Regions from separate parts of the Sphingomonas degradans genome, predicted to be linked through region 1. Evidence: riboswitches for the same ligand, from Rfam matches in the RefSeq annotation. Region 1 holds a riboswitch; the other holds the start of a gene.
What was found. A riboswitch is a leader RNA that binds a small molecule or an ion and turns the genes downstream of it on or off. The one in region 1 is predicted to bind cobalamin.
Positions count from the first base shown of each region.

Region 1 (9,916 bases):
TGATCGTGCTGCCGTCGATCGTCAGCGTCGGGAAGTTGATGCTGAAGGTGTAGAGCCCCTTCGCCTTCTGGTAAAAGGCGCCGCCGACCCAGTGGAACGGCCCCGGCCCCGAGGTGGACAGGCGCAGTTCGTTGACGAAGCTGTTGGCGTAGCCGCCGTTCACCAGCGTGCCGATCCCCAGCGGTGCCCCGAGGTTGAGCGCCACGCCGAAGCCGCCGGGCAGCGATTTCTGATAGGCAGTGGCGTTGGTGAGCGTCAGATTGTCGAAATCATAAGTGAAGGTGCCCGAATAATATTCGGCGCTGCGCTTGTCATAGCCCTTCACATTGCCCTGATACGCCGCATAGGGCGGATCGACCGAGTTCATCACGTTCAGGTAATTCTGGTCGGTGCTGAACTTCCATGCGCGCAGCCGGAGCGTGGCGCGGTCGGTGGGCTTGAACAGGACGACGGCCTGGAAATCCTTGCCCTTCACGCTGTTGGCGTCGACCTTGTCCGGGGTGCCGACGGGCGCGCCGGCATAGATGTCGTTATAGCCCGCGCGGTAATCATAGCCCGCGCTGATGCGGATGCCGAGCATGTCGCGGATCAGCGGGACCGAAACCGCGCCCGCCACGCGATAGTTCGGATCGCCCGCGTCCCGCGTGCCCGACAGCTCGAAATCGCCGGCGGCGGTGACGCGCTCCAGATCGGGGTTCTTGGTGCGATAGATGATCGCGCCGCCCATCGATCCCTGGCCGTACAGCGTGCCCTGCGGCCCGCGCAGCACTTCGACGCGCTCGATGTCGAAATATTGAAGGGGCGGGGCGGTCTGGTTGTTGGGGATGCCGAAGGGCGTGTCGTCGAGATAATAGCCGATCATACCGTCGCCGACCGGCCCGCCCGCGCCCGATCCGCGGAACGAGAAGATGCGATAGCCCGCGCCGATTTCCTGCGCCTGCGACGCGCCGGGGATAAGCTGGATCAGGTCCGCCGCGTCGCGGACGCCGCGCCCTTTTAGAGTCTCCTCCGAAAAGGCCTGGATCGCCAGCGGCGCCTTGTCGAGTTGCTGCGCGCCGGTCTTCAGCGCCGTGACGACGATGTCGGTGTCGTCCTGCACTTCCTGCCCAACCCCCGGCTCGGCGGTCTGCGCGTGCAGCGGCGGGGCGCAGAGGGTGGCGAGCGCGATCGCGCTGCTGCCCCAGAGCCCAAGCGAGCGACGGCGACCCGCGCCAGTCGCAGAGAAGGGATTCCTAACCCGCATCCTATCCTCCCAATGGTCGTTACGGTGTTCCGCAATCGATTGCTAAGGCATATCATCGGCGTGATCGGACGGCAAGCGGCGAGGGCGCAACGCGGATTTCGGGTAAAACGATGCCGGGCCAAGGGGTTGGGTGGTTGCGACGGCAATCGATTGCAAAATTTGTTGGCCGGGAGTGTGACGCACGCGGCCGGCAAAGATCGGCTTGGGCCCGGCGTAGCTCTTATCTCTACTCGATCAGTGGGAGTTTGCTATCGTCGCCGCGTCCCTGCCCGATGGAGCCAAGATGCAGCCGATCGACATTCACCGCGACCTCACGCTCGTCGTCGATCGCCTGCGCGACGCGCGGCGTGAGTGGCGCGCGAGTCATGCGCGACATGCCGAGCACGGCATCGAATTTCCCTCGCGCCGGGTGCTGGCGCGATTGATGCGCGAGCTGGGGGCGGCGCTGTTCCCGCTGCGGCTGGGGCCGCCCGAACTGACCGTGGGCAACGAGAATGCGTGGGTCGCGGCGACGCTGGAATCGACGCTGTCGCAGCTCGCCGCGCAGATCGGGCTGGAGCTGCGGATCGCCTATCCCGGCGTGTCGCGGCATGACGAGGGGATCGAGGCGGAGCGAATCATCGGCGCGTTCGCCGCGCGCCTGCCCGAGATTCGCCGGCTGCTGGATCGCGATGTCGAGGCGGGGTACGGCAACGACCCGGCGGCGCGCAGCGTGGACGAAGTGCTGCTGTCCTACCCCTCGCTGTCGGCGATCATCCATTATCGGCTGGCGCATGTGCTCCACCGGCTGGGCGCGCCGCTGGTCGCGCGGATCATTTCCGAAGTGGCCCATGCCGAGACCGGCATCGACATCCATCCCGGTGCGCAGATCGGGCGCGACTTCTTCATCGACCATGGCACGGGAATCGTGATCGGCGAGACCGCGATCCTGGGCGATCGGGTGCGGCTGTACCAGGGCGTGACGCTGGGCGGCGAGCCGATCGCGATGGGCACCGCCCATGCCGCCGCCGAGCCGCAGGGGCGGCGCCACCCGCTGGTGGAGGACGATGTGGTGATCTTTGCCGGCGCTGTGCTGCTGGGGCGGCTGACGATCGGCGCGCGGTCGCGGATCGGCGGGACGGTATGGCTGCGCAGCGACGTGCCGCCCGACAGCGTGGTGGAGGCGGCGGCGCCGACGATCCGGGTCGCGCAGGGCTGACCCGCGCTATCGGCGGGGGTGACACCATACGGCCCTTGGGCAACCATAAATTCCGTCATCCCGGCGAAGGCCGGGATCCATTGCCGCTCCGTTGCAGCAATAAACGCAGGCGGAGCACCCAATGGATCCTGACTTTCGTCAGGATGTCGGCTTATTTTTCATATGCGATCACTCTGCCTACCGCCGGGGATGATCGAGGAAGAAGCGGAGCATTTCGCGCGATGCCTCCGGGCCGGCGGGGTCGGTGTAGGTGCCCGTGGTGCTGCCGCCCGACCAGGCATGGCCGGCGCCGTTGATCGTCCATTGTTCGATCCGGGTGATGCCGTCCGGATCCTGATGCAGCGTCCGTGCATAGCTGCGCCCCGAGGGGCTGCGGCCCTTTTCCACGCGGCGGCGCAGGGGCACGTCGGCGGCTTGCGTCGCGGCGCGGACGATTTCGTCGCTGTTGACTGCTGCGACGGTCGTGTCGCGATCGCCGTGAAAGGTGATGACGGGGACGAAGGCGCGACCCGAGGGCACGGCGCCGCGTGCCCCTTGCTTCATCGCCATCAGCGCGCTCGGCACGTCGCGCGCCGCGCCGCAGGGCAGGCCCGAATGCACGCCGACGGCGGCGAAGAGATCGGGATATTCCGCCGCCATCACTGCCGCTGCCGCCCCGCCCGCCGACAGTCCCGCGACATAGACGCGATCGGGATCGATGTCGTGCGCGGCGATCACGGCGCGGGTGACTCCGGCGAGCAAGGCGGGCTCGCCCCGGTCGCGCTGCTGGTCGCCGGGGCGGAACCAGTTCCAGCATTTCTGCGGATTGGCGGTGGTATCCTGCTGCGGATAGGCGACGAAGAAGCCCAGCTCCTCCGCCAGCGCGTTCATGCCCGTGCCGCGCGCGAAATCCTCCGGCGACTGGGTGCAGCCGTGGAGCATGACGACCAGCGGCATCCCTGCGACGGCCTTGGCGGGGCGGAACAGGTGATAGCGCAGCGTGCCGCCCGCGCCGTGATAGGCCAGCGCATCGAACCCACCCTGCCGCGCGGTGGCAGCGTCCTCGCGCGTCCGACCGGTGCCGAACGATACGCGTTCGGGGACCAGGTCGATCACGTCGCGCGGGCGGGGGGTGGGGGCGGGTGCCTGCGGTCTGCGCGCGCCGGCGCCCAGCGCGTCGCGCACCAGTGCAGTCGCCTCCATCAGATTACCCTGTCGGGTGAGGCGGAGCGTTTCCGCGATCCAGGATTGGGGTGCCATGGCGATATCCTTTGTGGGGGTCACACGGTGCGGTCGGCGAGCGCGGCTTTCACTGCCGTGCTGGCGTGCAGCGCACCCAGGACCGTGAGCGAGGCGATGGCCGCCCGCGCGAGTTCGGGGGTGACGTCGGGGGCGATGGCGGCGAGCCCGAGGACGCGGATCTCCAGCGTCTCGTTCTTGTCGCGCACCTCTTCGAGCAGTTCTTTCGAGAAATAGCTGATCCCGAGGTCGAGCCGTTTGCGGACCACCGATTTCTCGGCGACGTCGCGGTGCCGCTCCAGCTGGTTGCGGATCGCGGTGCGGATGAAATCGGTGCGGTTGGAATAAAAGCCGTCGCGCACGAGCAGGTCGATATGGCCCAGGTCGACATAGCCGAGGTTGATCGTGATCTTCTCGCTATCCGCGCGTGCCCGAAATTCCGGCGCGTCCGCCATGTTCCATCCCTTTGCCATCTGTGTGGATGGTATATGGAGGGTGCAGGCCCTATTTCAACCCATGGGTGACGGATAAAGGCCCGCAGTGTCATCCTGACGAAAGTCAGGATCCATTCTCCTCTACCTACCGGCTTTCTGGTCAGCGGAGATGCAAAATGGATCCCAGCCTTCGCTGGGATGACGGGGTTCAGGGCTGCCACCCCCCTTGGCGATTGCCCCTGCGTGCGATCCGATCGCGGTCTGAAGGTGTCATATAAAGAAATCTTTATATCAGACTTGACCCGGCCAACGTTCGCGCCGATGAGGCAGGGGTCAAGGTTCTCCGGTCGGGCTTTTTCCGCGCCGGAGCTAAGACGGGAAGCCGGTGCGAAACCGGCGCTGCCCCCGCAACTGTAAGTGGCGAGCGGCGATCCACCATGTCACTGGGGCTTGCCCTGGGAAGACGGATCGTTCGCGCTGACCCACGAGCCAGGAGACCTGCCTTCGACGCCATAACGTCCACCGGCGGGGTGCCCGGTCTGGTCGCTTGCATGCGCGTCCGGGCGAAACGGGCGCGTGCGCCTGTGCCTGGTCCGGTCGGCCCGCCCCATCTTCGGGGTTGAAGAGAATGACTGTCACTGTTGCCACGCTTGGCTTTCCGCGCATCGGGCCAAGGCGCGAACTGAAACACGCGCTGGAGAAATACTGGTCGGGCAAGGCGCGCGAGGGCGAGCTACTCGACGCCGCATCGGGGCTGCGCACTGCCGCCTGGGCACGCCAGCGCGCGCTGGGGGCGGACTGGCTGCCGTCCAATGATTTCTCGCTCTACGACCATGTGCTCGACACCAGCGTGATGCTGGGCGCGGTGCCCGCGCGCTATGCGACGGGCGCGGGCGAGGCGACGCTCGACACCTATTTCGCGATGGCGCGCGGCACGGCCGGCGCCGCCGAGGGCTGTGGCCATGCGCACAGCGTGACGGCGGGCGAGATGACCAAATGGTTCGACACCAATTACCACTATATCGTGCCCGAGATAGAACCGGGCCAGACGCTGGCGCTGGGGCGGCTCAAGATCGTCGAGGAATATCGCGAGGCCAAGGCGCAGGGGTTCGAGACGCGCCCGGTGCTGCTGGGGCCGGTGACGTGGCTGAGCCTGGCGAAGGGGCAGGGGGTGGACCCGTTCGACCTGCTCGACGAAGTGCTGGGGCTGTACGGCGTGATCCTGGGGCATCTGGCGCATGCCGGCGCCGAATGGGTGCAGATCGACGAGCCGATCCTGGTGACCGACCTGACCGACCAGCAGCGCCGCGCCTTTACCCGCGCCTATGCCCGGCTGGCGCGGCCCGGCGTGAAGCTGATGCTTGCGACCTATTTCGGCGGGCTTGAGGACAATCTGCGCTTTGCCGCCGCGCTGCCGGTAGCGGGGCTGCACGTCGATCTGGTGCGTGCGCCCGAACAGCTGGGCGCGATCGTGCAGGCCGCGCCCCGGGACATGGTCCTGTCGCTGGGGGTGGTCGATGGCCGCAACGTGTGGCGCACCGATCTGCAGGCGGTGCTCGACCGGATCGAGCCGGTGGCGGCGACGCGCGACCTGATCCTGGCGCCGTCCTGTTCGCTGCTCCATGTGCCGGTGGACCTCGACAACGAACCCCGGCTGGACGCGGAGGTCCGGCAGTGGCTGGCCTTTGCCGTTCAGAAGATCGAGGAACTGGCGACACTGAAGCGCGCGCTGAACGAGGGGCGCGCGAGCGTTGCGGTGGCGCTTGCCCGGTCGGCCAATGCGGCGGCGGCGCGCAAGACGTCGCCGCGCATCCATGACGCGCGCGTCGCCGAACGCATCGCCGGCATCACGCCCGCGATGCGCGAACGCCGCTCCGGCCATGGCGTGCGCGCCGCCGCGCAGGCGGAGGCGCTGGGGCTGCCCGCGTTCCCGACCACTACGATCGGATCGTTCCCGCAGACCGCCGACGTGCGCCATGCCCGCGCCGAATATAATCGCGGCACGCTCGACGAGGCGGCGTATCAGCGTTTCCTGCGCGAAGAGACGGCGCGGGCAGTGCGCTGGCAGGAAGACGTCGGGCTCGACATGCTGGTGCATGGCGAGTTCGAGCGGAACGACATGGTCCAGTATTTCGGCGAGCAGCTTGCCGGGTTCGCGTTCACTGTCAACGGATGGGTCCAGTCCTATGGATCGCGCTGCGTGCGGCCGCCGATCCTGTACGGCGATGTGTCGCGGCCCGGCGCGATGACGGTCGAGTGGTGGCGCTATGCCCAGAGCCTGACCGAGCGGCCGATGAAGGGAATGCTGACCGGGCCGGTGACGATCCTGAACTGGTCGTTCGTGCGCGACGATCAGCCGCGCGCGGCATCGTGCCGCCAGATCGCGCTGGCGATCCGCGACGAAGTGCAGGACCTGGAAGCCGCCGGCTGCAAGGCGATCCAGATCGACGAGGCGGCGCTGCGCGAGGGGATGCCGCTGCGCCGGCGCGATGCGCAGGCCTATCTCGACTGGGCCGTCGATTGCTTCCGGCTCTCGGCATCGGGGGTGGGCGACGCGACCCAGATCCACACGCACATGTGCTATTCGGAGTTCAACGACATCCTGCCGTCGATCGGCGCGATGGACACCGATGTGATCTCGATCGAGACGGCGCGGTCGCAGATGGAGCTGCTGGAGGGCTTTGCCCGCTATCGCTACCCCAGCGCGATCGGGCCGGGGGTGTACGACATCCACGCCCCGCGCGTGCCGGGCGAGGCGGAAATGGTCGCGCTGATGCGGCTGGCACAGGCGCATCTGGCGCCCGAGCAATTATGGGTGAACCCCGATTGCGGGCTCAAGACCCGCAAATGGGAGGAAGTCCGCCCGGCGATCGAAGCGATGGTGGCCGCGGCAAGGACGCTGCGCGCGGAGGCGCTGGTGGCGGCGTAGGGAAGGGGCTGGGGCGGGCGGAGTGCCGCTCGCCCCAACGCTGTTTTCCGATCCTCCCCCTGGCGCCGAAGGCGACAGACCGGATGCCGTCGTGCTTCCTCCCCCGCCGACCCGCTGGCGCGGGCCACCTCCCCCTGGCGGGGTAGGACTATTAGGCGGGGCGGCTCCCGCCCACTTGCGGACGTTCGCTTCCAGCGTAGAGTGCAGGACAAATGGACTGAGAGGATTAATCGGTGGAGCGATTTGAGCGAGACGCGCCGCTGCCAAACGAAATGCAAGGTCGTTGGGCTGATATAGAGAACCCTTCTTCTGAGTTGATCATCGAAGGGGGCAAAGTCATTTGTTTCGGACAGCCGGTCCTTTACGACTATAAGCTGATCGGTACTGACGATGGTGCTCGCACCGTCAGCCTCAAGGTCAATGACGAGACTCTTGAGGACACGTTTCAACGGTCTAACGTAACCGAGCTTGTCGTTACCCCGGAGGGTGAATTTCACGCTTACAACGTCAAGTTCGCCAGTCAGTTCGTAAGGGCTCGCACTCGGTCGGACGGCAGCTAGCCACCAGAATGCGAGATCCCGCACTGGCGGCTCCCGCCCACAAACGGACGTTGCTCCTGTCGATCCTTCAAGCATAACGGATGTATGAACAGAACGACACTTGTCCGCGCGTCGGCCTTTGCGGCGGTATTTCTTGGTATACCGCTTTACTGGTGGGCTTTCCCGCCGAGGCTGCCGATCGGAACTGCCAACGGCGTTTTCACCAGCGTGTGCTGCGGTTCCATAAGCCTGCGCGATGGGGTCATGATTATCGGGAATGGGCAGGAAGTCAGCTATGTCGTCGAGCATGACAAGGTCGGACGCTACGTGCTGCCCGAGGGATTTGTCGGGGCATCCAATCACCGCTTGATCTTCAATAGGGACGGCAATCCCTCGCTGCTTCGCCTCGAAGGAGAACCACGCCCAAATCGCATTGCCGTGATCGATGATGCTACCGCTGAGACGATCCCATTCGAGCGAGGCAACGGCAGCTAACCACCCACATTCCCCCCGTTCGCGTTCCCGCGAGCGACTGGCATCCGTCCATAGGTTCGGCCCCTGCCGCCTCGGATGCGCCCTCGGCGAAGCATCCTCCCACCCGCCGCCGCCCCATGTAACATAGCATTGCCGTGCGCGCGCCCCGGCATCGCGGCTTGCCCTTGGCGGCCAACGCACACATAGTACCGATCTATTACCTTTACAGAACCGTTGGGGATTTTGATGCGCGTTTCGGGTTCGGTTGGTCGTTTGCTTTGCCTCGCATCGGGGGCGGCGCTGTCGCTGGGGCTGGCGATGCCCGCGGGCGCGCAGACGTTGCCGGCGGTGTTTCCCGCGCCGGTTTCGGCGCGGCTGACGGGGATGCCGCTGGCGCTGGGCAAGACGGTGGTGCTGGTGCAGGCGGGCGCGCCCGATGCGGAGACCAGCGCGCTGGTCCGCCGCATCCTGACCGATGCCGGGGTGACGACGATCCGTACCGCCGCTAGCCTTCCCGAGCGGCTGGAGGCGACCTATCTGGTGATCGGCACCGGCGCCGCGCCGGTGGTGCAGCGGGCGCTGGCGCGTACCGGTGCGACGCTGCCGACGCAGGCCGAGGGCTATGCGCTGGCGAGCACCGCGACCGGCGGGGGGACGCTGATCGTGCTGGCGGGCAAGGACGGCGACGGGGTGTACCATGCCGCGCAGACGCTGCGGCAGATCGCGGGGGCGGGAAGCATCCCGGCGATCACCATCGCGGACTATCCGGCGATGCCGGTGCGCGGCACGATCGAGGGGTTTTACGGCAAGCACTGGTCGATGGCCGAGCGCATCTCGCACATCGATTTCCTCGCCGGGATGAAGGCCAACACCTATATCTACAGCCCCAAGGACGAGCCGTTCGCGCGCGATCGCTGGCGCGACGACTATCCGGCGGAGACGCTGAAGGCGCTGGGCGAGGTGGTGGCCGCCGCCAATCGCCAGCATGTGAACTTCGTCTATGCGATCTCGCCCGGCCCCTCGATCTGCTATTCCAACCCGGCGGACCTCGACGCGATCCGGCGCAAGTTCGGCGCGATGCGCGGGATCGGGGTGCGCAGCTTCTATGTCGCGCTGGACGACATCGAATATACCAAGTGGAACTGCCCCGGCGACGAGGCGGCGTTCGGCAAGCCCGGCGAGAAGGCGGCGGCGAGCGCGCAGGCGAAGCTGCTCAACGCGGTACAGGCCGATCTGGTGGCGGCGAACGACCATGGATCGCTGACCATGGTGCCGACCGAATATTACAACACCACCGAAAGCCCGTACAAGGCGACGCTGCGCAAGGAGCTGGACCCGCGCGTGGTGGTGCAATGGACCGGCACCGATGTGGTGCCCGCCGCGATCTCGATCGGCGATGCGCGCAACGCCACCAAGGCGTTCGGGCGCAAGACGCTGTTGTGGGACAATTACCCGGTCAACGATTACGGCGAATCCGCGGGGCGGCTGCTGCTGGCCCCCTATGCCCGGCGCGAGGCGGGGATTTCGGCGGAGCTGAGCGGGATCGTGTCCAACCCGATGAACCAGGAGGCGGCGAGCCGCCCGGCGGTGATGGGGCTGGTCGCGTTCGCGTGGAACGATCGCGGCTATGACGCCGATCGCACCTGGCACGCCGCCGCGGGCTATATGGCGAATGGCGATGCACAGGTGACGGCGGCGCTGCTGGCGTTCTTCGATACGCAGCATCTGGCGCCGACCTTTGGCAGCCAGCCGTGGCAGCCCCAGGCGCCGAAGCTCAAGCTGCTGGTGGACGCCGCGCGCGAGGCGCTGGCGCAGGGCGAGCCCCATGCGGCGCTGGCCGCGCTGGGGGCTGCGGCCGACGAGCTGGCGGCGGCGCCCGAC
Region 1 is NZ_CP177172.1:878,082-887,997, forward strand. It holds gene ACG3SL_RS04100 (TonB-dependent receptor) at 1-1,243, opposite strand, end outside; gene epsC (serine O-acetyltransferase EpsC) at 1,527-2,441, shown strand; gene ACG3SL_RS04110 (extracellular catalytic domain type 1 short-chain-length polyhydroxyalkanoate depolymerase) at 2,619-3,680, opposite strand; gene ACG3SL_RS04115 (hypothetical protein) at 3,701-4,114, opposite strand; cobalamin riboswitch at 4,413-4,613, shown strand; gene metE (5-methyltetrahydropteroyltriglutamate--homocysteine S-methyltransferase) at 4,722-7,022, shown strand; gene ACG3SL_RS04125 (hypothetical protein) at 7,256-7,582, shown strand; gene ACG3SL_RS04130 (hypothetical protein) at 7,667-8,056, shown strand; gene ACG3SL_RS04135 (beta-N-acetylhexosaminidase family protein) at 8,282-9,916, shown strand, end outside.

Region 2 (9,916 bases), 1.9 Mb from region 1:
ATTGGCAGTGCCCTCCGACCGGTTGGTCGCGTCGGTATAGGTGTAGTTCGCCGCGAACCGCAGCGCATCGACCGGGCGCAGCGCCAGCGTCAGCTCGACGCCTTCGGACCGTGCCTTGGCGACATTGTCATAGGTGCCGCTGGGGCGCCCGGTGCAGATGCCGGTCAGCGGTGCTGCGCACGACACGAAGTTGATGAGATCGGTCGCGTTGCGGCGGAAATAGGTGGCGCTTGCCTCGACTGCGCCATCCAGCGCGCGCTGGGTGATGCCCGCATCCCATCCCTTGGCCCGCTCCGGCCGGAGCCGCGCGTTGCCGTATTCGCTCTGCAACTGGTACAAGGTCGGTGCCTTGAACCCTTCGCTATAGCTGGCGCGGAAGGTGGTGGAGCCGCCATTGGGCGAGAACACACCGCTGGCCGCAAAGCTGGTCTGCCCGCCGAACTGGTTGTGGTCGTCGCGCCGCACGCCGCCGGTCACGGTCAGCCCGGACACCGGCGTCACGGCCAGCTGGCCATAGAAGCTGTCGATCTGCGCCCGCCCGCGCGTCTGCGGGCCGCCATAGCTGGACGTGGTGAAGTGCGAAGTCTCGCGCTCCGCACCAAAGGTCGCCTGGACCTGGTCGAGGATGTCGGCGACGCCCTGATATTCCAGCCGCTCGTTGCGGCCATTGCCGGCGAAGGTCTCGGTCGGCACCGAATCAGGATCGAAATTGCGGCGCTTGGTGTCGGTATAGGCATAGCCGACGCGGTTGCGCAGCCGCCCGTCGAACAGCGCGACGTTCAGGCCGGTATAGCCGACGAACTCGCGCGACTTCGACGTCTCTTTCGTGTCGCCAAAGGCATAGGTCGGCGCCGGGAAGCCGTCGATCCCGACCTTGCCGTCCGAATAATAGCCGCGCGCATCGACCGAGATTGCGTCAGTCAGCGCGAGCCGCAGGTCCAGGTTGGCGCCGTAATTGGTGTAGCCGTCTTTCTCCTTGCCGCCGCGCGCCTCGCTGAACGCCGAGATGCCGTCAGTGCGGAAATAGCCGCCGCCGCCGCTGAACGAGAGCGGGCCGACCTTGCCCGACACGTTCGCGACGCCCTGCGCCGTGTTGCGATAGCCATATTCGCCGCGCGCATTGACGGTCAGCACTTCGGTCGGCTGGGCGGTGATCATGTTGACGACGCCGCCGATCGCCTGACTGCCCCACAGCACCGAAGAGGGCCCGCGCAGCACTTCGATCCGCTCGATATTGCCGATCAGCAGATTGCCGAAGTTGAAGCCGCCGCCCGGCGACGACGGATCGTTGAGCTTGACGCCGTTGATCAGCGCGGCGGTCTGGTCGCTTTCCGCGCCACGGATCAGCACGGCAGTGCTGGCGCCGATCGGGCCGTTGCGGCTGATCGAGACGCCGGGCGTGGTGCGCAGCAGATCGGCGACCGTATCGGTCTGGCGGCGGGCGATTTCCTGGGCATCGATCACGGTGATCGACTGGCCGACGCGCGACAGCGGCTCGGCGGTGCGGCCGGCGGTGACCACGATCTGGTCTCTGTCGGTCGCGACCGTATCGGGCGCCTGCTGCGCAAAGGCCGAGGTGGTGGAAAGCAGCAACGATGCTGCGGACGCATAGATAATACGGGTGTTCATCACTTTCCCCTGTCTAACAACCAGGGGTCGCGCGCGCCGAAGACACACCAGGACCAGCGAGGAATCGCTTCCACGCACGCCACCCCGAACGATGTCGTCACGCGAGGAAGAACCTCGATCACGCTGAACACCCCGTCCGCGCAAAGGACCGACCGCGTCAGGCAGGTCTCCTGGCTCCCGGGTCATCACGCCCGCCCCGCCTTCCCGGTTGCTCGCGCAGCCAGTGGCATGTGGGGCGACCGCTCTCCGGTCACAGTTGCGGGGACAGCCACGGCTTACCGGCATTTCCGCCGGCTTCCGCGTTCCCTATTATTCCCATCCCTGGGAACCTGACGCATAGGCCCCTTATGAGCGAGACAGTGACAGGGCAAGCGGGAATGACGGACGCCAGGGTAACGTTGCTGCTGGGCGGCGCGCGTTCGGGCAAGAGCGCGCGGGCACAGGCGCTGGCCGAAGGCGTGCCGGGCGAGCGCGTCTATCTGGCGACCGCGCAGGCATTCGACGCCGAGATGCGCGACCGGATCGACCGCCACCGCACCGATCGCGGCCCCGAATGGCGCACGGTCGAATGCCCCACCGATCTCCCCGCCGCGATCCTGCGCGAAGCGGCGCCGGGGCGCGTGCTGCTGGTCGATTGCCTGACATTATGGGCGAGCAACCTGCTGCTCGCCGATGCCGATCCCGATGCGGCCAGCGACGCTCTGGTCGCGGCACTGGCGGCGGCCCCCTGCCCGGTGTTCGTGGTCAGCAACGAGGTTGGGTTCGGCATCGTCCCGGACAACGCCCTCGCCCGCCGCTTCCGCGACATCGCCGGGCGGTTGAACCAGCGGGTGGCGGCGGCGGCAGACCATGTGGTGCTGGTCGTCGCGGGGCTGGAGATGCGGCTTAAATAGCCATCAAAGCTGCGACAGGCTCATTGCCAAGTCGTTCTGCTTGAACGGTTTGGACAGCCGGGGCAGGTCCGCCGAAATGCCCCGCGTCTCGGCATAGCCAGACACCAGCAGCACGCGCATCCCTGGCCGCATCGCGCGGACGCGTTCGGCCAGGTCGGTGCCGGTCAGGCCGGGCATCAGGTGATCGGTGACGAGCAGGTCGATGGCGGGATTGCGTTCGAGCACGGCAAGCGCCTGTTCCGCCGAATCCGCCTCGATCACGGCATAGCCCAGGTCGGACAGCATGTCGGCGGTGCTGGCGCGCACCAGATCCTCGTCATCGACCACCAGCACGGTGCCGCATGCCTGTGCCGCCGGCGCGGAGTCCGTCGTCGCCACCGGCTGTTGCAGCGGCACGGCACTGACCGGGAGCCACAAGTGAATCGCCGTGCCCGCGCCCGGCGCGCTCTCGATCGTCAGCGCGCCGCCCAGCTGCGCGGCTAGGCCATGCACCATCGACAGCCCCAGCCCGGTGCCCTGCCCGACTCCCTTGGTCGTGAAGAACGGTTCGACCGCCTTCGCCTGCGTTTCCGCATCCATGCCGACGCCGGTGTCCTGAACGGTCAGCCGGACATAGCGCCCGGCGTGCAGTTCGGCGACGTTGTCCGCCGCCTGCGTTACGCCCGCCACTGCGATGGTCAGCGTGCCGCCATCGGGCATCGCGTCGCGCGCATTCACTGCCAGGTTGAGCAGCGCCATTTCGATCTGGTTCGCATCGGCGCAGGCGGGCGGAAGATCGTCAGCGACCTGCAGGTCCAGCCGCACGCGCGGGCCACAGGTGCTGGCGATCAGATCGGCCATGTCGTGCACCAACTGTCCCACGTCGATCGCGGTCGCCTGTAACGGCTGGCGCCGCGCGAACGCCAGCAGCCGCTGGACCAGCATCCGCGCGCGATCGGCGGACTGCACGGCGCCTTCGATCAGCTTGCGCTCGCGCTCGGTGCCGGCGCCGCGCCGGTACAACAGGTCCAGGCTGCCGACGATCGGGGTGAGCAGGTTGTTGAAATCATGCGCCACGCCGCCGGTCAGCTGGCCCATCGATTCCAGCTTCTGCGATTGCCGCAACGCTTCCTGCGCAAGCTCCAGCTCGTGCGTGCGCTCGGCCACGCGCTCCTCCAGCGTCTCGTTCAGCCGCTTGAGCCGTTCCTGGCTCTCGCGCAGCGCCAGCTCCATTTTCCGCCGGTCCGAAATATCGGTGAACAGCACCGCGACATGGGTGTCGGGCGGTTCGCCGACGCGAAAGGCATAGACGTCGTACCAGATGCCGCCCAGCGCCTCGGCATGTTCCTCGAACCGGACGCGCTCGCCGGTCATCGCGACCTTGCCGTAAATGTCGAACCAATGCTGCTCATGCCCCGGCGCCAGCGACCGCATCGATTTGCCGACGGCATCTTCCAGGCCCGTCTGCCGCGCGAAGGCGGGGTTGGCCTCCAGAAACACATAGTCGACCGGCTTGCCGTCCGCATCGAACACCATGTCGATGACGCAGAACCCGGCATCGATCGATTCGAACAGCGAGCGATATTTGTCGGCGCCGCGATGCAGCTCCTCCAGCCGCGACCGCGCCTCATATTGGCGCCGCCGCCCGCGCAATGCCGATTGCGCCAGGCTGACCAGCGTGGTCGGGTGGAACGGGCGCTCCAGGAACGTGACATTGCCCAGCATGTCTAGGAACCGCCGCGCTGCCGGGTTGCGTTCGATCCCCCCGCCCTGCCGCGTCAGCAGGACGAAGGGGAAATCCGACCATTCCGGCTGCGCCTCCAGCCAGTGGGCCAGTGGTGTCAGGTTGGTCGTCAGCAGCGCCTCTTCGCTCAGCAGCGCGAAGCCGGCCCCGCGCTCCAATTCCTCCACAAGTTCCGCCAACGATGCAGCAACCTGCGTGCGCAACCCCGCCTCGGCCAGAATGGCGCCCGCAATGGCGGAATCGCGCCCGTGCGGCGTGAGCAGGATCGCGCGTTCCGAAATATTGGGGATCACGCGGGCACGTCTTCCAGCAAAGGGGAGGCCGTCGCGTCGGCAATCAGGCTGGGCACCCCGCGCAGCACGCCCTGGAACCCGACCAGCGGCTCGCCCAGGCGAACGCCGGTGCGACCGATCCGGTATTCGCGGATCGTATCCTCATGCGCGCCGGTGCGCTTCTTGATGACCGAGATCGCGCGGCGCACCCGCCCCGCCGCCTCGAAATAGCGCAGCAGCACGACCGTGTCGGCCAGATAGGTCACGTCCACCGGCGCCTTCATGTCGCCGACCAGCCCGTGCTGCGCCACCGTGAGGAAGGTCGTCGCCCCCTTGCGGTTCAGATATTGCAGCAATTCGTGCATGTGGAGGATCAGCGCATTCTCTTCCGGCATTGCCGCCTGAAACCCGTTCAGGCTGTCGATCACGATGGTGCGGACGTCGTGCTGCTCGACACGCGACCGGACCCGCTGCGAGAACTCGCCGGGGGACAATTCGGCGGCATCGACCTGTTCGATGAACAGGCTGCCCGCATCGACCATCGCCTGCATGTCGATGCCGAGCCCAAGTGCCCGGTCGAAGAACAGGCCCACTTCCTCGTCGAACACAAACATCGCGGCACGTTCGCCGCGCGCGACCGCCGAGGCGACAAAGGTGAGCGAAAGCAGCGACTTGCCGGTGCCCGCCGGCCCCAGCACCAGCACGCTGGAACCGCGTTCGATACCACCGCCGAGCAGCGCATCCAGTTCAGGCGAATCGCTCTTCACCATCGCGCGATCGAAGCGCGTCTTGTGTTCGGCAGACACCAGGCGCGGGAAGACACGGACCCCGCCCGGCGCGATGACGAAATCGTGGAACCCGCCGCGAAAGCGCCGCCCGCGGTACTTGATGATCCGCGCGCGGCGGCGCTCCGGCCCATATTCGGGGGACAGTTCCTCCAGCCGGATCACGCCGTGCGCCACGCTGTGCACGGTCTTGTCCGCCGCCTCGGCCGTCAGGTCGTCCAGCATCAGCACGGTCGCATTCTGGGTCGAGAAGAAGTGCTTAAGCGCCAGAATCTGCCGGCGATAGCGCAGCGAGCTTTGCGCGAGCAGGCGTACTTCGGACAGGCTGTCCAGCACCACGCGCGACGGCTGCACCCGCTCGAACGCCTCGAAGATCCGCCGCGTCGTCTCGCCCAGTTCCAGGTCGGAGGAATAGAGCAGGCTCTGTTGCTGGTGCTCGTCGAGCAGGCTTTCGGGCGGGACCAGCTCGAACAGTTCGACCCCGCTCAGGTCCCATCCGTGCGAGGCCGCGCTCTCGCGCATCTCATCCTCGGTTTCGGACAGCGTGACATACAGGCACTTCTCGCCCCGCGCCGCGCCTTCCATCAAAAACTGGGTGGCGATGGTCGTCTTGCCCGTGCCCGGGCTGCCTTCCAACAGAAAGACCCGCCCGCGAGTCAGCCCGCCGGCAAGAATATCGTCCAGTCCCTCGACGCCCGTCAGGGCGAGTTGCACGGGAAATTCCGTCACGCTCGTTCCTCTCCCCGCCAACGGATATCGGCGGCGCTGTAGCAGCCAACGCGCAAGAGACGAAAGAGGTTCGCGGGTTCGTCAGCGCAGCTGGCGCTTCTCCAGTTTGCGGGCCAGCGTGCGCCGGTGCATCCCCAGCCGCCGGGCGGTTTCGGAGATGTTGAAGTCCGTCTCCACCAGCGTGCGGTGGATATGCTCCCACTCCACCGTCTTGATCGACGATTGCCGCCCGTCCACCGGCGCCTCGGGATCGCCATCCTCGCGCGCAAAGGCGGCTTCGATATCGTCGGTGTTCGACGGCTTGGCCAGGTAATAGGATGCGCCCAGCTTGATCGCCTCCACCGCGGTGGCGATGCTGGCAAAGCCGGTCAGCACCACAATCCGCATATCCTCATCGGTCGCGCGCAGCGTCTGGACACAGGTGAGGCCCGACGCGCCGCCCAGCTTCAAATCGACCACGGCGAAGTGCGGGCGATTGGTCTCCAGCAGCGGCAGCAGCGCGTCGTGGCTGTCGGCGACCAGTACCTGATAGCCGCGCCGCTCGAACGATCGTTTCAGCGTACGGGCAAAGGCGGTATCGTCCTCGACGATCACCAGCAGGCGTTCGGTGCTCATCGCGCGCTTTCCTTCTCGTACCGCAGTGCCGACAGCGGCAGGACCAGCCGGACCACGGCGCCCCCGCCCGCCTTGTTATGCGCGGATGCCCGCCCGCCCAGCGTACGCAGGACGTTGACGAGCAGGAACAGCCCCAGCCCGCCGCCGGGCTGCCCCTTGCTGGTGCGATAGGGCTGGCCGAACGCGGCGAGCAGTTCAGGCGCGAAGCCGGGGCCGCGATCGGCGACTTCGAGCACCAGCGCGTCCTCGACGCGCGACGCCGTGATCCCGATCCAGCTGGGCGAGACTTCGGCGGCATTGTCGATGACGTTGCCGATCACCTGGCGCAGCGCGGGGTCCGATACGATCTTAACATCCGCACCGAACCGATCGGCATAGTCGATCTCGCCGGGCAGGCGGCTGGCGCGCCATTCCTCGACGATGTCGTCCAGGAACGCGCGCATGGTCGTCACTTCGGGCGCGACGCCGCGCGTTTCCCCTGCCGAGGCGAGGATGCCGCCGACGATCGCCTTGCAGCGGCGCACCGCCGCTTCCATGTCGGACAGGTCCTCCTGCAATTCCGCGTCATTGGCGAAGCGCGGCATCGCCTTCCAGTCGCCGATCAGCACCGACAACGACGACAGCGGCGTACCCAGTTCGTGCGCGGCGCCCGATGCGAGCAGCCCCATGCGCACGATCAGGTCGTCCTCCGCCGCGCGCTGGCGGATACCGGCCAGCGCCGCGTCGCGGTGGCGCAGGTTGCGCGTGATCTGGGTCAGGAACGCGACCAGCAGCGTGGTGATGAGCGCGAAGCACACCAGGCTGCCCTGCAGGTACAGCGCCATCGGATCGCTGCGATAGGGCGGCGGCAGCGCGAGCGGATGAATGTCGGCGGCGAGCACGATCAGCGCGATTCCCGTGGCCAGCACCACCAGCCACGACGACACCGGCTTCAGCAGCACCGCGCCGATCACGACCTGGAGCAGGAACAGCGAGGCAAAGGGATTGCCGAGCCCGCCGCTGTGGTACAGCTGCCACGCCAGCGCCGCGACATCGAGCAGCAGCGCGGCGGTAAGCTCGCTGTTGGTCACTGCCGTGCGCCGCTGCAGGATCGGCAGCGTCGCGAGGTTCATCGCGATCAGCGCGACCAGCGCGAGCAGCAGCGGCGCCATCGGCAGCGCGATGTGCATCGCCCAGTGAACCACCGCGATCGTCACCAGCTGCCCGCCCACTGCGATCCAGCGCAGCTGGATGAGCAGCAGCATGTTGCGCCGGCCGGCATCGGCATCGGCCTCGGGCGGCTGGCCGGGCAGGTCGGTCTGGCTCACTCTCCCCAGCCCCGCTGGCGCCACAGCCAGACGGCAGCGCCCAGCGACAGCAACGCCATCGCGAACCAGGTCAGCGCATAGACCGCATGGTTGTCGGCAAACTGCACGACGGTGAGCCCGCCCACCGGCGCGCCCGGTGCATTGGCGCTCACATCGGCATCGATGAAATAGGGCGCGACCGTCCCCAGCCCGCGCGCGCCGGCGATCGCGGCGACGTCGCGCGAGTACCAGCGGTTCGCCGCCGGCTCGTTGGTGCGCAGGAATCCGCCGCGCGGCTCGGTGAAGCGGAGTAGCCCGGTCACGCGGACGGGGCCCTTGGGCACTGCAGTCGCATCCCGCCGCTCGGGCGGGACGAAGCCGCGATTGACGAGGACACGGAAGTTGCCGGTGTCGAGCGGGGTCAGCACCCAATAGCCCGAACCGAGATCGGTGGTGGCGCGGACCAGTGTGTCGTGTCCAGGCAGGAACCGCCCGGTCGCCGTGACGCGGCGATAGACGTCGTTTGCGGGGGTCAGCGCAGGCCACGCTGCCGGTGCAGGCGCCGCGACGGGCGCGGCATGGACGCGGGCATCGACAGCGGCGATCAGCGCGTGCTTCCACGCCCGCCGCTCGACCTGCCAGACGCCCAGCGCCACGAAAACCGCCGCCAGCACCAGCAGGCCGGCGGCAGGAACGATCGCCCGCGCGACTCCACGCGGAGAAGTGCGGGCGACGGGGTTCACGGCATCTGTCTCATGTCCGTGGGCATGGGCATCATGTTGGTGTTGAGGTGGTACATCACCCACAGCGAGCCGCTGAGCATGATGACCACGACGATGATCGTGAAGATCAGTGCCGTCATCGACCATCCACCTTCTGCCTTGCCGCTCATATGGAGGAAGTACACCATATGGACGACGATCTGAACCACGGCAAAACCCAGGATGATCGCCGCCGTCGTGCCGTCCGCCAGCGGGCGGGCCATCACGAGCCAGAACGGAATCGCGGTCAGGATCACCGACAGCACGAAACCGATCACATAATCGCGCAGCGTGCCGTGGGCGCCTTCGGCGTGGTGGCCGTCGCTATTGTGGCTGTCAGCGCTCATCGCAGCATTCCCATGAGATAGACGAAGGTGAAGACGCCGATCCAGATGACGTCGAGGAAGTGCCAGAACAGGCTGAGGCACATCAGCCGGCGCTGGTTGGCGGCGATCAGCCCGTAGCGCGAAACCTGGACCATCAGCGTGACGAGCCAGATCGTGCCGAACGTGACGTGCAGCCCATGCGTGCCAACCAGCGTGAAGAACGCCGACAGGAACGCGCTGCGCTGGGGCGTCGCGCCTTCGTGGATCAGGTTGGCGAACTCATAGAGTTCGATCGACAGGAACGCCGCGCCGAACAGGCCCGTGATCGCCAGCCAGGCCAGCACCTGCCCCTTGGCCTTGCGCTGCATCGCCAGCATTGCGAAGCCATAGGTGATCGACGAGAACAGCAGCATCGCCGTGTTGAGCGCCACCAGCGGCAGCTCGAACAGCGCCTTGGGCCCCGGGCCGGCGGCGTAATTGCCGCCGAGCACGGCGTAGCAGGCAAACAGGATCGCGAAGATGAGGCAGTCGCTCATCAGGTAGATCCAGAAGCCCAGCATCGTGCTGTGCCCCTCGGGATGCTCGTGCTCGTCCAGGTCGTAGAAGCGCACCGGCTCGCCGGGCGCGGTCAGGGTGTGGGTCATGCTCATGGCTCAGGCTCCCTGCGCCAGCGCTGCGGCGCGCGCGGCCTCGACTTCGGCCACCGTCTCGGCGGGGATGTAGAAGTCGCGCTTGTAGTTGAAGGTATGGCCGATCGCGACGACCAGGATGCCCGCGAAGCTCGCGGCAGCCAGCCACCACATGTACCAGATGAGCGCAAAGCCCATCACGGTGGAGAGACCCGCCAAGATCACGCCGGTGCCGGTGTTCTTGGGCATGTGGATCGCCTTGAAGCCA
Region 2 is NZ_CP177172.1:2,764,264-2,774,179, forward strand. It holds gene ACG3SL_RS12515 (TonB-dependent receptor plug domain-containing protein) at 1-1,629, opposite strand, end outside; cobalamin riboswitch at 1,773-1,977, opposite strand; gene cobU (bifunctional adenosylcobinamide kinase/adenosylcobinamide-phosphate guanylyltransferase) at 2,007-2,522, shown strand; gene ACG3SL_RS12525 (ATP-binding protein) at 2,526-4,538, opposite strand; gene ACG3SL_RS12530 (ATPase domain-containing protein) at 4,535-6,031, opposite strand; gene ACG3SL_RS12535 (response regulator transcription factor) at 6,113-6,646, opposite strand; gene ACG3SL_RS12540 (ATP-binding protein) at 6,643-7,890, opposite strand; gene ACG3SL_RS12545 (SURF1 family protein) at 7,950-8,675, opposite strand; gene cyoD (cytochrome o ubiquinol oxidase subunit IV) at 8,672-9,040, opposite strand; gene cyoC (cytochrome o ubiquinol oxidase subunit III) at 9,037-9,669, opposite strand; gene cyoB (cytochrome o ubiquinol oxidase subunit I) at 9,673-9,916, opposite strand, start outside.
Region 2: another riboswitch for cobalamin. It lies ahead of ACG3SL_RS12515 (TonB-dependent receptor plug domain-containing protein); the one in region 1 lies ahead of metE (5-methyltetrahydropteroyltriglutamate--homocysteine S-methyltransferase).